2 regions of the Brevundimonas sp. TWP2-1 genome follow, and region 2 is predicted to be linked to the other one. Evidence: riboswitches for the same ligand, from Rfam matches in the RefSeq annotation. Region 2 holds a riboswitch; the other holds the start of a gene.
The links. A riboswitch is a leader RNA that binds a small molecule or an ion and turns the genes downstream of it on or off. The one in region 2 is predicted to bind glycine.

Region 1 (7,357 bases), on a different contig from region 2:
GTCGAACCTCACGTCGGCGCCGGGATGTCGTGCGCGGATCAGCCGCTCGGCCTCGGCCCCCTTGGTTGGATTGCGGGCGGCCAGCACCACTTCGGCGCCTTTTGCGGCGAGTACGAGGGCGGTCTCCAGGCCCAGACCGCCGGTCGCGCCTGTAATCATGACAAGCTTGCCGCTCTGGTCGGGAATATCGTCTGTGGTCCAGGTCTTCATTTCGCTATCCTGTCGCTGAAACATGTTGTCTCGAAGGGTTCCGGCTTGCATATCTGCATCCGGTGCAAATATGCAAGAAGTGCAAGAAAAGATTCTTACCGCCGATCAAGGGCTGCGGGAGCGCAAACGGCTGGAAACGCACGCGCGTATCCAGGCCGAGGGCATGCGCCTGTTCCTCGACAGGGGGTTCGAGGCGACGACCCTGGACGATGTGGCGCAGGCGGCGGACGTATCGCGACGAACCCTGCTGAACTATTTCGGCTCCAAGGAGGAGATCGTCTTTTCGGCCAAGGCTGGGTTCCCGCAGATGGTCGCGGACGCCATCGCCGCGCGGCCGGCGGACGAGCCCCTGTTGGACATGGTGGAAAACGCCCTGATCGACCTGGCTCGGCAGCCTCAGTCGGAAGAGACGAAGGCGGTGGCCGTCCTGATCCACAGCACACCCTCGCTGAGGGCAGGCGACCAGGCGAAATACGAACAGGTCGAGCGGCTGCTGGCCGAGGCCCTGGCGGCGCGCAAGGGCCTGGCGTCCGACGACATCGCCTGCCGCGTCGTCGCCGGGACGGCGGTCAGCATCATGAAGCTGTCGCTGGACGTCTGGCTGGCCCATCCCGACGCGCCGCCGGAGACGTTCGGGCGCGCGGCCTTTGCGGCGCTGAGACGGGCGGCGGGCTAGGGATTTCGGGGCTACGAAAGCCCCATCATTCTTCCTATGGCCGTCATCCTAGGGACAAGCCCTAGAATGACGGGACTTAGGGGTGTCGGCTTTACGCCGCCTGGTTCGACCCAGCGGGCGCCGACCAGCGCAGGACCGGCGAGCGGGCGGCGCGGGTTTCGTCCAGTCGTTTCAGCGGGGCGTGGAAGGGCGCGCCCTTGAAGCGGTCGACGTCGCCGGCCTTCGCCGCCTCGGCCAACAGGCGCATGGCGTGGATGAAGCGGTCCAGTTCGGCCTTGGATTCGGTTTCCGTCGGCTCGATCAGCATGGCCCCGTGGACGACCAGCGGGAAATACATGGTCATCGGGTGGAAGCCCTCGTCGATCATCGCCTTGGCGAAGTCGAGCGTGGTGATGTCCGTGCCCTTCAGCCATTCGTCGTCGAACAGGGCCTCGTGCATGCAGGGTCCGTCGGGGAAGGCGGCCGACATCAGGTCCGACAGGCGGGCCTTGATGTAGTTGGCGTTCAGCACCGCGTCTTCGGCGACCTGACGCAGGCCGTCGGTGCCGTGGCTCATCATGTAGGACAGGGCGCGCACATACATGCCCATCTGGCCCTGGAAGGCGCACAGACGACCAAAGGCCTGAACGGCCTCGTCTTCCTCACGCTCGATCAGGCGATAGCCGTTGTTGTCATGCACGACCCAGGGAGCCGGGGCGAAGGGCGCCAGGGCTTCGGACAGCACGACCGGACCCGCGCCCGGACCGCCGCCGCCGTGCGGCGTCGAGAAGGTCTTGTGCAGGTTGATGTGCATCGCATCCACGCCGAGGTCGCCCGGCCGCACCCGGCCGACGATGGCGTTGAAGTTGGCGCCGTCGCAGTAGAAATAGGCGCCCGCCTCATGAGTCAGGCGGCTGATCTCCAGGATGTCGCGCTCAAACAGGCCGCAGGTGTTGGGGTTGGTCACCATGATGGCGGCCACGTCGTCGCCCAGCTTGGACGCCAGATCGGCCACGTCCACGCGGCCGTCTTCGGTCTGGGCGACCTCGACGACGGTGTAGCCGACGAAGGCGGCCGTGGCCGGGTTGGTGCCGTGGGCGCTGGTCGGCACCAGGACCTTGCGGCGCTTCTCATGCTGGCCCGAGGCCTCGTGCGCGGCGCGGATGGCCATCAGACCGCACAGTTCGCCGTGCGCGCCCGCCTTGGGCGACAGGGCGACGGCGGGCATGCCGGTCAGGGTCTTCAGCCAGTGGGCCAGCGTATCCATCAGTTCCAGCGCGCCCTGAACCGTCGAGATCGGCTGCAGCGGATGGATGTCCGAGAAACCGGCCAGGCGGGCCATCTTCTCGTTCAGGCGCGGGTTGTGCTTCATCGTGCACGAGCCCAGCGGATAAATGGCCAGGTCGATGGCGTGGTTCTTTTGCGACAGGCGCACATAGTGGCGCATGGCCTCGGGCTCGGACAGGCCGGGCAGGCCGATCGGGTCCTTGCGAACCAGGTCGCCCAGGTCCGAGCCATCGGTCTTGGGCTCAGCCAGATCGACGCCGGTCTTGCCCCAGCCGTCGCCCTCGAAGATCAGGGCTTCGTTCTGAAACAGGCCCCGGCCGCCGGTCAGGGTGGCGGGCTTGGACTGGACTTGGTTCGGAGCTGTCGGGCGGCCGACGGTGTTCATGGTGCTCATGGTCAGTATCCCTTACGCGCCGAGGACTTTGGAGAGCGACTTGGCGAGGATCTGGATGTCCGCATCCAGGGTGGTCTCCGTCGCGGCGACCAGCAGGACGTCGTCCATGCCGGCGTCGGGGGCCAGGCGGCTGTAGGGCACGCCGGCCAGCACATGGTGGTCGGCCAGGGTCGAGACGACCTCGGCCGCGTTTTTGGGCAGGCGCACCGCGAACTCGTTGAAGAAGCGCGAGGTCAGGATTTCGACGCCGGGGATGGCGGCCAGGGCGTCGCGCGTGGCGACGGCCTTTTCGTGGTTCAGCAGGGCCAGTTTGCGCAGGCCCGTCTCGCCCAACAGGCTCATGTGGATGGTGAAGGCCAGGGTGCAGAGGCCCGAGTTGGTGCAGATGTTCGACGTCGCCTTGTCGCGGCGGATGTGCTGCTCGCGCGTGGAGAGGGTCAGGACGAACCCGCGCTCGCCGTCGGCGTCCACCGTCTCGCCGGTCAGGCGGCCGGGCATCTGGCGGATCAGCTTCTCGCGCGTGGCGAACAGGCCGACATAGGGACCGCCGAAGTTCAGGGCGTTGCCGATCGACTGGCCCTCGGCCGCGACGATGTCGGCGCCCATTTCGCCGGGCGACTTCAGCAGGCCCATGGACACGGCCTCGGTGACCACGACGATCAGCAGGGCGCCGGCGGCACGGGCGGCCTCGGCGATCTTGGTCACATCCGTCGCCGTGCCGAAGACGTTCGGGGTCTGGACGACGACGCAGGCGGTGTCCGGACCGATCTGGTCGATCACGGCGGCCTCGGCGTCGAAGGCCGGGGCCAGGACCTGGGTCTCGACGCCGACGGCGTGGACCACGGTCTCGGTCGCCTTGACGTAGTGGGGGTGGACGCCGCCGCTGATCACCGCCTTGTTGCGGCGGGTCACGCGGGTCGCCATCAGCACGCCCTCGGCCATGGCGGTGGACCCGTCATAGAGCGAGGCGTTGGCCACCGGCATGCCGGTCAGGTTCGCGACCTGGGTCTGGAACTCGTACAGGTACTGTAGCGTGCCCTGGGCGATTTCCGGCTGGTAGGGAGTGTAGCTGGTCAGGAACTCGGACCGCTGGATCACGTGATCCACAGTCGCCGGGACGTGGTGCTTGTAAGCCCCCGCGCCGCAGAAGAAGGGCACGGCGCCGGCCGTGGCGTTCTTGGCGGCCATGGCGGACAGGGCGCGTTCGACCTCCATCTCGCCCGCCACGCGCGGCAGGTCCACCGGCCCGTCCAGCCGCGCCGCGTCGGGCACGTCCACGAACAGGTCGTCGATCGATTTCGCGCCGATGGCGGCGAGCATCGCCGTGCGGTCGTCGGGCGTCAGGGGGAGATAACGCATGGTCTTGTCCTGGGTCGTGAAAGGCCGAAGACCCGCCGACTCTTAATCAGCGGGTCCGATGGGGCTTAGAGGGTGGCGAGGAAGGCGTCGTAGGCGGCCTGGTCCATCAGGGCGTCCAGTTCAGCAGCGTCCGACACCTTGATCTTGGCGAACCAGCCGTCGCCTTCCGGGGCGGCGTTGACCGTTTCCGGCGCGGTCGACAGGGCGTCGTTGGCTTCGACCACTTCGCCCGAAACGGGGGCGTAGACGTCCGAGGCGGCCTTGACGCTCTCGACCACGGCGAAGCTGCTTCCCTTGGAGACAGTCTTGCCGACCTCAGGCACTTCCACGAACACCACGTCGCCCAGGGCGTCGGCGGCGTGTTTGGAAATGCCCGCAGTGGCGATGTCGCCGTCCAGGCTGACCCACTCGTGATCCTTGGTGAACTTCATGATCTGATCCTCAGACGGTCTTCGGTTTGCGGTAATAGCGTTGCGCCACGAAGGGCATGGCGACGACTTCGGCGGCGGCGGTCTTGCCGCGCACGATGACCTTCAGGTCCGTGCCCAGCGCGGCATAGGCCGGCGGCACGAAGCCCATGGCGATGTTCTTGCCCAGGGTGGGGGAGGGGCCGCCCGAGGTGACCTTGCCGATGACGCTACCGTCCATGTCGGCGATCTCGGCGCCTTCGCGGGCCGGGGCGCCTTCCTTGACGATCAGGCCCACGCGGACGCGCGACGGACCGTCGGCCAGTTCCTTCAGGATGCGGTCGGCGCCGTTGAAGTCCGCGCGCTCCTTGCGGGACTTGGACAGGGCGAAGATCAGCGCCCCTTCGACCGGGCTGGTCGTCGGGTCGATGTCGTGGCCGTGCAGCGGCAGGCCGGCTTCCAGGCGCAGGCTGTCGCGGGCGCCCAGGCCGATCGGTTTGACGCGGGCGTCCTCCAGGATGGTGTTCCACACCCGCTCGGCCTGATCCGCAGGCACCGAAATCTCATAGCCATCCTCGCCGGTATAGCCCGAACGCGAGACATAGCAGTCGCAGCCGAACAGCATCAGCCGGGCGCATTCCATGAAGCCCATCTCGGCCAGGATCGGCTCATGCGCGGCCATGACTTCGGCGGCTTCCGGTCCCTGGATGGCGATCAGGGCGCGGTCCAGCACGGTCAGCTTGGCGTCGCCTTCCAGGTTCGCGTCCCAGAAGGCGAAGTCCTCGTCCTTGTTGCCGGCGTTGACGACGACGAACAGGCCGTCATGGTCGGGGCGGCCGGCCATCAGGTCGTCGATGATCCCGCCGTCCTTGTTCAGCAGCAGCGAATACTTCTGTTTGCCGGCCTTCAGGATTTCATAGTCGCCGGGCACGAAACGCTCGAACTGGGCGGTGGCGTTCTCGCCGGTGATCTTGCACTGGCCCATGTGCGACACGTCGAACAGGCCGGCGTGTTCGCGTGTCCAGCGGTGCTCGGCCAGGACGCCCTCATACTGGACCGGCATGTCATAGCCGCCGAAGCCCACCATCCGGGCCCCGAGGGCGCGGTGCGCGGCGTTCAGGGGCGTGGTCTTCAGGGCTTGATCGGTCATGGTTCAGGCTTTCACGGTCGCGTTTGGTGGCGGAGCTCCGCCGTCTTCGCGCCCCCGCTGTCCTGAAGCCTGAGAGATTCCGGCGACCAAATCATGTCGCCTTGCTCCGTCGGCGCGCCCATCAAGAGCGACTTTCCAGCGTCCGTATGCTATCGCGGTCCGTTTGCCTGAGCGTTTCCGGGGCGGTTGCGCCTTCGGCGTCGAGCCTGGTTTCCCAGTCAAGAACTCTCCCGCGAGAGCACTCGACCTAAGCCACCGACTCCGGCTCCAAGTCAAGCGCCGTCGGCTTTTGGAGGCGGTTTGGCGTCTTCATTATCAGCGGTGGCCTCGCCGGTTGACGCGTCGCTCTTGCTCTCAAGCCGTCGGCCCGCCAAGAACGGTGCGACGCTCCCAGCCGCACCCGGACCGACCGCATGACCGCCGACCGCACCCGCCTCGACGCCCATATCGCCGCTTTGGACGCGCCCGAGGGGCTGAAAACGGTCCTGACCGTCGTCGCCGCCACCTGCGCTGAAATCAGCAAGCTCGTCGCCGGCGGCGCCCTGGCCGGCGCCCTCGGCGCATCGGGTCAGATCAATGTTCAGGACGAGGAGCAGAAGAAGCTCGACGTCATGACCAACGACATGCTGACCGATGCGCTTCTGGCCAGCCCCGTCGTCGCCGGGGTCGCGTCCGAGGAAATGGACGAGGTCCAGCCGGCGGCCCATTCCACCGGCGATTATCTGGTCCTGTTCGACCCGCTGGACGGCTCGTCCAACATCGACATCAACGCCATGGTCGGGACCATCGTTTCGGTGCTGAAGTCCGCGACGCCTTCGCCGACCGAGGCTGACTTCATGCAGCCGGGCCGCAATCAGGTCGCGGCCCTCTATGCCCTCTACGGTCCCCAGACCATGCTGGTCCTGACCACCGGCGCGGGGGTGAAGGGCTTCACCCTGTCGAACGACGGCGACTGGATCCTGACCCACGACGCCATCGCCATATCGCCGGACACCAAGGAGTTCGCGATCAACATGTCCAACCTGCGCCACTGGTCCGAGCCGGTGCAGACCTACATCGGCGACCTGCTGAAGGGCGATGAAGGCCCGCGCGGCAAGAACTTCAACATGCGCTGGGTCGCGGCCATGGTGGCGGACGTCCACCGCATCCTGATGCGCGGCGGCGTCTTCCTGTACCCGTGGGACAGCCGCGAGCCGACCAAGCCCGGCAAGCTGCGCCTGATGTACGAGGGCAATCCCATGGCCTTCCTGGTCGAACAGGCTGGGGGCAAGGCGACGACGGACGGCGTGCAGCCCATCCTGGACATCCAGCCCGAGCATCTGCACCAGCGTATCCCCGTCGCCCTGGGGTCGGCGAACGAGATCGACGCCTACGCGGGCGTCTGATGAAGGTTTCCGGGACCGACGCACTTCTGGTCATCGACCCGCAGAACGACTTCTGCGAGGGCGGCAATCTGGCTGTCGCAGGCGGGGCGGGGATCATGCCGCTGATCAACCGGCTGGCGGATCGGTTCGACAAGGTGATCCTGACCCAGGACTGGCACACGCCGGACCAGATTTCGTTCGCCTCCAACCACCCCGGCGCAGCCCCCTTCACCGAGATCAAGGTCGCCTACGGCCCCCAGATGCTGTGGCCGGACCACTGCCTCCAGGGTTCGCCGGGCGCCGACTTCCATCCCGACGTCGCGTCAACGGTGGAAAAGGCCCTGGCCGTGATCCGCAAGGGCTATAATCCCGCAGTCGATTCCTATTCCGGCTTCTTCGAGAACGACCATCGCACCCCGACGGGCCTGGCCGGCCTTCTGCGCGACCTGGGCGTGACCCGCGTCTTCCTGGCGGGCTTGGCCTTTGACTACTGTGTGCGCTTCACCGCCGAGGACGCGGTGCGGCAAGGGT
Region 2 (7,357 bases):
AACCGCCGTGGGCAAACGCCCACGACGGCTGAAGTCAAATCCTGCGACCCAAGCCGCATCAGGGAAATTGTCAGGGAATCATAGCGCCGAAGATTTCGCGCTACGCCGACAAGACGGTAGCGCTGACGTGATCATTACTTGGAGACAGGAAGCGGGTTTTCTTCACTTCGACGCCGATAATCGTGTAGTAGGGTCCAGCCCTGCTTCCAGCACTCTTTCGAGCAGCGTCGATGCAAGCGGCTGGGTCATGGTCGGGCTCAATTCTGAACGCTACAGCTTTCCGGTGGAACTCCTACGAGGGGACTGAGCCAATAAGCTTCAGTGATTGCGCCGCGTCCGGTCCTGGCGCTTTTCCGAAATGAGAGTGCAGGGCGATTTGCGCCTAAGCGGCATTTGCGGAGATGGGACCGGTCACTGAAATCCATTCAGCTTCGTCGAAAACTTAGGCCAATATCCTTAGGTAAGAAGTCGAAAGACAATCCCTCCAACCAGGCCAGATCTCTTCCCGCCGCGATTGCTCAAGTGAAACTGGGCGTCTTGGGCTTCAGCGAGAGTGTGAACGATCGCCAGGCCGAGGCCGGAGCCGGACGCTTGGGATGAGGCGGCGCGGAAGAAGCGGTCGGTAAGGTGGGGAAGCGTGGCTTCATCGACGCCTGGGCCGTGATCCCAGACGCAGATCGCACCCGTCGTTTGAACATGCACGATCACAGGCGGTGCGCCGTGGTGGAAGGCGTTGTCGATCAGGTTGAGGATCTGTTCGGTGATGAGGTCCTCGGCCCCGAGGACGGTGACCGGTTCGGCTGGAAGACGAAGACGCAGGGCGCCGTCAGGAAAGCTGCGGCGCTCACGGGCGGCCTGGCAGGCGCGGCGTGCGGCGCGGCCGAGGTCGGCGGAAGACTCGATGCGGGCGCCGTCGGCGCGGGCCGTGGACAGCAGTTGTCCGACGAGGCGCGTCATGCCGCTGACGGCGTCGCGAGAATCGGCGAGCAACCTTCTCTCCTGATCCGTCCAGGGACGGGAAGAGCCTGCGAGGAGTTCGAGATTGGCGGACACCACCGACAGCGGCGTGCGCAGCTGATGCGAGGCGTCGGCTGCGAACCGCTGAATGCCTGAGGTCGAGGTCTCCAGCCGCGCGAGCAGATGGTTGAAGGCGTTCAGAACCGGCCAGAACTCGCGCGGGGCCAGATCGACATTGGTCGGGGCGAAGTCGGCCGAGGGGCTGGGGCGGCGCGTCAGATCGTCGATCAGACGTTTGAGCGAGTTCAGGCCCCATTGCAGGGCAGGCCAGATCAGAAGGGCGGCTAGCACGACCAGAAGGCCGGGAAGGAGCAGCATGCTGCGGTAAAGCTCGCGCAGACTGGCGCGGCGGGAGTCCAAACTTTGGGCGACCGAGACGCGGATGGGGGCGTCGCGGCCAGGGATGATCAGGGTCTGTTGCGCCATCCGCACCGAAACGCCCCGGACCGACAGGTCTGCGAAGACCGGGCGGTCCGCCTGGGCCTGAGCGAGGTTGGGCAGTTCTGAATAGCCAGTGACGAGCCGGTCGCCTTCGCTGACGCTGTAGAAGACGGCGTCACGCTCGGGGCCGTCCAGCAGGGCAAGCGCCCAGGGTTCCACGTTCACGGTGATGCGGTCATCCGCGACCGACACGGTCTCGCGGATCGTTTGCAGCGCGCCGGCCAGCAACCGGTCCGCATTGTTCGCCACCACCCGCTGGGCCGTCCAGGCGCCGACCGCCAGGACGACGACGGCGAAGATCGCCAGCGGAACCACCTGTGCGATCAACAGGCGTGTGACCAGGCTGTGGGAACGGGCAGGCCGGGCGCGGCTCATGGATCGAGGCGATACCCGCGACCACGGATGTTGGTCACGGCGGGGCCGTCGGGCTGAAGCTTGCGACGCAGCCGTCCGACGTGGATTTCCAGCGCATTGAGGGACGGCGCCTCGTCCTGCGGGAAGACCTCGGCGGCCAGCAGGTCGCGGTCCACCACCTGTCCCGGCCGGGACGCAAGGACGCGCAGGGCGGCCCATTCGCGGGGGCGCAGAGCAAGGTCTCGGTCGTTGACCAAGGCGCGCCCGGTGCGCCAGTCGCAGAAGAGGGTTCCGACCACGACCGCGCCGGCGGCCTGTCCCTGACGCCGGCGCACGATGGCGCGCAGGCGCGCGACCAGTTCCGACGGAGCGAACGGCTTGACCAGATAGTCGTCGGCCCCGAGGTCCAGGCCCGCGACGCGGTCGCCGAGCGCGTCGCGCGCCGTCAGCATCAGAACCGGCGTCGACGATCCTCGACGCCTCAGGGTTCTGAGCACTTCGAAGCCGTCGATGTCGGGCAGGCCGATGTCCAGGATGGCGGCGTCGAAGACCTCTGCGCTCTCCAGCTGCAAGGCCTGTTCGCCGCTGTCGATACAGCTTGCCTCGAAGCCCGCCTCATGAAGACTGGCTTCAAGCGAATGCCGCAGCGCCTTGTCATCTTCGACGACGAGTATTCTCATGGCGACGGAACGGGGCGACGGATCATGCGCGACACCATAGCCAGAAAGCCGGAGCGGTGAAGACGGATCGACGACATCTGCTGATGGGGCTGGCGGGAGGCATGGCCGGATTGGGCGCCGCCGCCTGTTCGTCGGAACCGGAGGGGGCGGGCACGGCGCAGCGTGTGCGCTGGCTGGCGCGTCGCGAAGGGGCGCTGCACATCCTGACCAACACCAGCCTTATGGGGCCGGTGCTGGAGGCCTTTCGTCGTCGCTGGCCCGGGATCAGCGTGCGTCTCGAAGACATAAACTCCACGCGGATCGCCGAACAGGTTCGCGCGCTGGCGGATACGGGGCAGGACGGGCCGGATCTGGTCTGGAGCACGGCGATGGACGTGCAGGTCAAGCTGATCAACGACGGCTATGCCCAGGCCTACAAGTCCCCGCATCGGGCGGCGATGCCCGATGGGTCGGTGTGGCGCGACCAGGGGTATGGGCTGACCGCCGAGCCGATCGTGTTCGCCTACAACAAGGGCCAGCTTGCGGGCGATGTCGTGCCCCGCAGTCACGCGGATCTGCTGCGGTTGCTCAGGACGCGGCCTGACGTCTTCGACGGACGCGTCACTCTCTATGATGCGGAACGCAGCGGCGTGGCCCTGATGCAGTTGTCGGCGGACGTGCAGATCTATCCCGACGCCTGGCCGTTGATGGAGGCGCTGGGCGCGCAGCGTCCGCGACTGGACACCTCGGGGCAGAGGATGATGGCCCAGATCGCCGATGGGCGGATGGTGTTCGCCTACAATATGAACCGATCCTACGGCGAGTCCTGGGCCGAGCGTGTTCCCCAGATCGGACTGATCACGCCTGACGACTATCATCTGTCCGTGTCCCGGGTGGCCTTCATTCCCCGCAACGCCGCGCACCCGAATGCGGCGCGACTGTTCCTGGACTTTCTGCTGTCGCGCGAAGGCCAGCGGGTGATCGGCGCGCTGGGTGTCCGGCCGGTGCGCGACGATGTCGATGCGCCCATACGTCCCGCTTCGCCCGGCGTTCGGCCTATCCGTGTGGGGCCGGCCCTGCTGGCCAATCTGGATCAGGCGCGCCGTGCGACCCTGCTGACGCGCTGGGACACAGCGATGCGTTCTGGCGTCAGGGCGCCCTCGGATCCTGCAGCGCCCTGAGCGTTCCTGTGGATAAGTCCACAAAGTCCGAAACCCGCCTTTCTGTCACGCCGCCGTCACTGCCGCATGAGCCGCCGTTCGAGCGCGGCCATAAACGATGCGCGCCGATCTGGAAGAGCAATGAAATGCGAACCTGGCGCTTATTGCCGCAATAAAATTGCGGTTTTCACGTATTTGACACCAGGCGCGGGGTCGATCTTACTCAGCTTCAGCAAGGCGGGAGAAATCGGCTCCGGCCGACGCCGAAGGCGCAACCGCCCCGGAAACGCTCAGGCAAACGGACCGTCTTGCTGAAGGAACGCTGGAGAGAAGGACGGGTCCGGGGGATCCGCCCTCGCCGAAGGAGAAACGGGTCGCAAGGCCCCGAAGCTCTCAGGCCTGATGACAGCGGGGGCGAAACGACGCCGCAGAGCGTCGCTCGCGTCAGACACCCCTGGGGAGGGGCGTCATCTTTATGAGGACCATCGCCTTGTCTCGTCTCAACCGCCATCTGACCACCTGCTGCAGCGCCATCGCCCTTCTGTCGTGCGCCGGGATCGCTCACGCACAGGACGCCCAAACCGCTCAAGAGGCCGCCGCCTCGGTGGACGACATCGTCGTCACCGCGTCCCGGATCGACCGGGCCGGCTTCCAGGCGCCCACGCCCACCATCCATCTGACGGCCGAGGATCTTTCGGTCGGCGCGCGCCAGAACATCGCCGCCGCGCTGAACGACATGCCTCAGTTCAAGGCCAGCAGCTCGCCCCAGACGACCGGCACCAACACCGGCGCCGGCAATGCGCCGGTCGATCTGCGCGGCCTGGGGATCAACCGCACGCTGGTCCTGATCGACGGGCGACGGGTGTCGAGCGAGAACGACCTCAACAGCATTCCGTCCGTTCTGGTGAAGAGCGTCGACGTCGTCACCGGCGGTGCATCCGCAGCCTGGGGTTCGGGCGCCGTCGCCGGCGTTGTGAACATCGGCATCGACCGCTTCTTCACCGGCGGCAAGCTGGGCGCCGAATACGGCATCTCTTCCTTCGACGACGCCGAGCAACAGCGGTTCGAAGCCGCATGGGGCACGCCTTTCGCGAACGGCCGCGGTCATTTCGTGATCGGCGGCGAATATCTGGACAATGACGGCGTCGTTCCCAAGACCTCGCGTCCGGCCATCGGTCGCTGGGCTCAGGTCTCGAACGGCGCAGGCGCGTTTGTCACCGTTCCCAACGTCGGCTTCTCCAACGCGGCCTACGGCGGTCTGATCATGTCCGGCGTGAATGCTGGCAAGGTGTTCAATCCCGACGGCACGCTGCGCGCCTTCAACTATGGCACGGTGGTCGGCACGAATACGGTCGGCGGCGAGGGGCCGTCGAACGACGACCTCAGCCCCCTGGTCACGCCCCAGCGGCGTTACGCCGGTCTGGCCAGCGCCACCTACGAGCTTTCCGACAAGCTGCGGCTGACGGCCGACGTTCGTCACTCGCGGATGTGGAACAACTACATCTGGTTCGGCGATCACAACCGCGGCAATCTGACGATCAAGAACGACAACGCCTTCCTGTCTGCGGCGATCAAGCAGCAGATGGCGGCGGCGAGTCAGACCTCCTTCACCATGGGCCGCTTCAACTCCGACCTGTCCTATTCGACGATCGATTTCGAGCGGGTCACGACCCAGGCGACCATCGCCCTGGACGGCGAGTTCGGCGACAACTGGCGCTGGGGCGCCTACTACAGCCATGGCGAATACGAGAACAATATCGACACGCCGGGCTTCCTGCTGACCACCAACTACGCCCAGGCGGTCGACTCGGTCATCAGCCCCGTGACGGGGCAGGCCGTCTGCCGCGTGACCCTGACCAACGCCAACTCCGGCTGCGTGCCGATCAACCTGTTCGGCCTGGGCGCACCGTCACAGGAAGCCATCGACTATGTCACCGGCACGCCGCAACAACGGACCACGACGAAGCTGGACGTCGCCGGCGTCAGCCTGCGCGGCGAGCCCTTCAGCCTGCCTGCGGGGGACGTCTCGATCGCCGTCGGTCTGGAGGCCCGCAAGGAGCAGACCGATCAGCGCGTCGGTGAGCTGGATGCGGCCAAGGCGTTCCAGACCTTCAGCTTCTCGGCCATGTCGGGCGAGTTCACCGTCAAGGAAGCCTTCGGCGAAATCTTGGTGCCGATCGTTCGCGACCTGCCGGTGCTGAACAATCTGGAATTCAACGCTGCGGCCCGCATATCGGACTACGACACCACGGGCTCGATCTGGTCGTGGAAGGTCGGCGCGACCAACGAGTTCTTCCCAGGTTTCCGCGGGCGCATCACCCAGTCGCGCGACATCCGGTCGGCGAACCTGGCCGAACTCTACACCACCACCACGACCGGCTATAACAACATCAACGACCCCTTGAAGGGCCAGACCGTCTACACGCTGAACAACGGCGGTGGTAACCCGAACTTGGCGCCGGAAACGGCGGACACCCTGACGCTGGGACTGACCTATTCGCCTCCGTCGATCCCCGGCCTGAACATGTCGGTCGACTACTACAACATCAAGATCGACGACGTGATCACGACGATCGCGCCTCAGGATCTGGTCAGCCGCTGCTTCAACGGCAACACCGCCCTGTGCGCCAATGTCGATCGCGACGCCTCGGGCAATCTGATCCGCACGCGGTCCACCTATGTGAACCTGGCCGAGTATCACACCGACGGCATCGACGCCGAAGTCTCCTATTCGTCCCCGGCGGACCTGTGGGTTCCGGGCGCGACCGGACGGGTACAGATGCGCCTTGTCGGAACCTGGGTGAACAGCCTGACGACGGACGACGGCATCTCCGAGATCGAATACGTCAAGTCGCAGGGCTACGCCTTCGGCCTGGGCGTGCCGGAACTGCGGGTCAACGCCAGCCTGGGCTGGCAGGGCGAGGTGTTCGGCGCAAACCTGCGCGCCCGCTACATCTCGGAGGGCGTCTACAACAGCACCGTCAAGATCGTGAACAACGACATCGACGCCTTCACCTATGTCGATCTGGGGCTGACGGCCGATCTGGCCCATTACGGCGCCGACGGCGTTGAGCTTTACGCCAATGCGACCAACCTGTTCGACAAGTCGCCGCCGGATGGGTCGCTCTTCTCTCCGTACTACGACGTCGTCGGTCGGTACGTCACGGTCGGCGCGCGTTACCGCTTCTAGTTCGGGTAGTGCGTGCCCGGTCGCCGGCTTCGTTCTCCCGATCGGGAGCCGGCGACCCCTTCTTCTTTCCCCCAGTTCACGGTCTGAATGATGATCTCTCGTCTCCCGCTGGCCCTTGCGCTCGCCCTTTCCGCAGCGCCCGCCGCCTTCGCCGAAGCGCCCAAGCCGGCCGCGATCGTGGCCGATGGACTGCCGGCGGTGCCGGACGATCTGGTCGCTGCGACCCAGCCCTATCTGCAGGCGCGTCGCGCCGCCTTCATGGGGTGGAACGCCGCAGACCGGTCCATGCTGGTCAAGACCCGGTTCGGCGCCACGGACCAACTCCACGTCGTGGCGTCGCCCGACGGCGCCCGGACCCAGATCAGCTTCGAGGCGGAGCCGATCGTGGGCGGCGCGTTGTCGCCTTCCGGCCAGACCCTGCTGGTCCAAAAGGACAATGGCGGGGATGAGTTCTATCAGCTCTACACCCTGTCCGGCGGCCGGCTGAATCGCATCACCGACGGCAAGAGCCGCAACTGGTTCGGCGCCTGGAGCCC

Region 1: it holds a riboswitch for glycine, as region 2 does, so the genes downstream of both, gcvT (glycine cleavage system aminomethyltransferase GcvT) here and ACP7BH_RS02020 (TonB-dependent receptor domain-containing protein) in region 2, are expected to answer to the same signal.

The regions. Positions count from the first base shown of each region.
Region 1 is NZ_JAFCWR010000002.1:56,988-64,344, reverse strand. Features, by position in the region: gene ACP7BH_RS10525 (oxidoreductase) at 1-210, opposite strand, end outside; gene ACP7BH_RS10520 (TetR family transcriptional regulator) at 281-886, shown strand; gene gcvPB (aminomethyl-transferring glycine dehydrogenase subunit GcvPB) at 978-2,546, opposite strand; gene gcvPA (aminomethyl-transferring glycine dehydrogenase subunit GcvPA) at 2,559-3,905, opposite strand; gene gcvH (glycine cleavage system protein GcvH) at 3,971-4,336, opposite strand; gene gcvT (glycine cleavage system aminomethyltransferase GcvT) at 4,347-5,462, opposite strand; glycine riboswitch at 5,518-5,603, opposite strand; glycine riboswitch at 5,608-5,705, opposite strand; gene ACP7BH_RS10495 (class 1 fructose-bisphosphatase) at 5,876-6,847, shown strand; gene pncA (bifunctional nicotinamidase/pyrazinamidase) at 6,847-7,357, shown strand, end outside.
Region 2 is NZ_JAFCWR010000001.1:382,027-389,383, forward strand. Features, by position in the region: gene ACP7BH_RS02005 (sensor histidine kinase N-terminal domain-containing protein) at 457-1,833, opposite strand; gene ACP7BH_RS02010 (response regulator transcription factor) at 1,830-2,492, opposite strand; gene ACP7BH_RS02015 (ABC transporter substrate-binding protein) at 2,549-3,652, shown strand; glycine riboswitch at 3,860-3,947, shown strand; gene ACP7BH_RS02020 (TonB-dependent receptor domain-containing protein) at 4,122-6,821, shown strand; gene ACP7BH_RS02025 (S9 family peptidase) at 6,912-7,357, shown strand, end outside.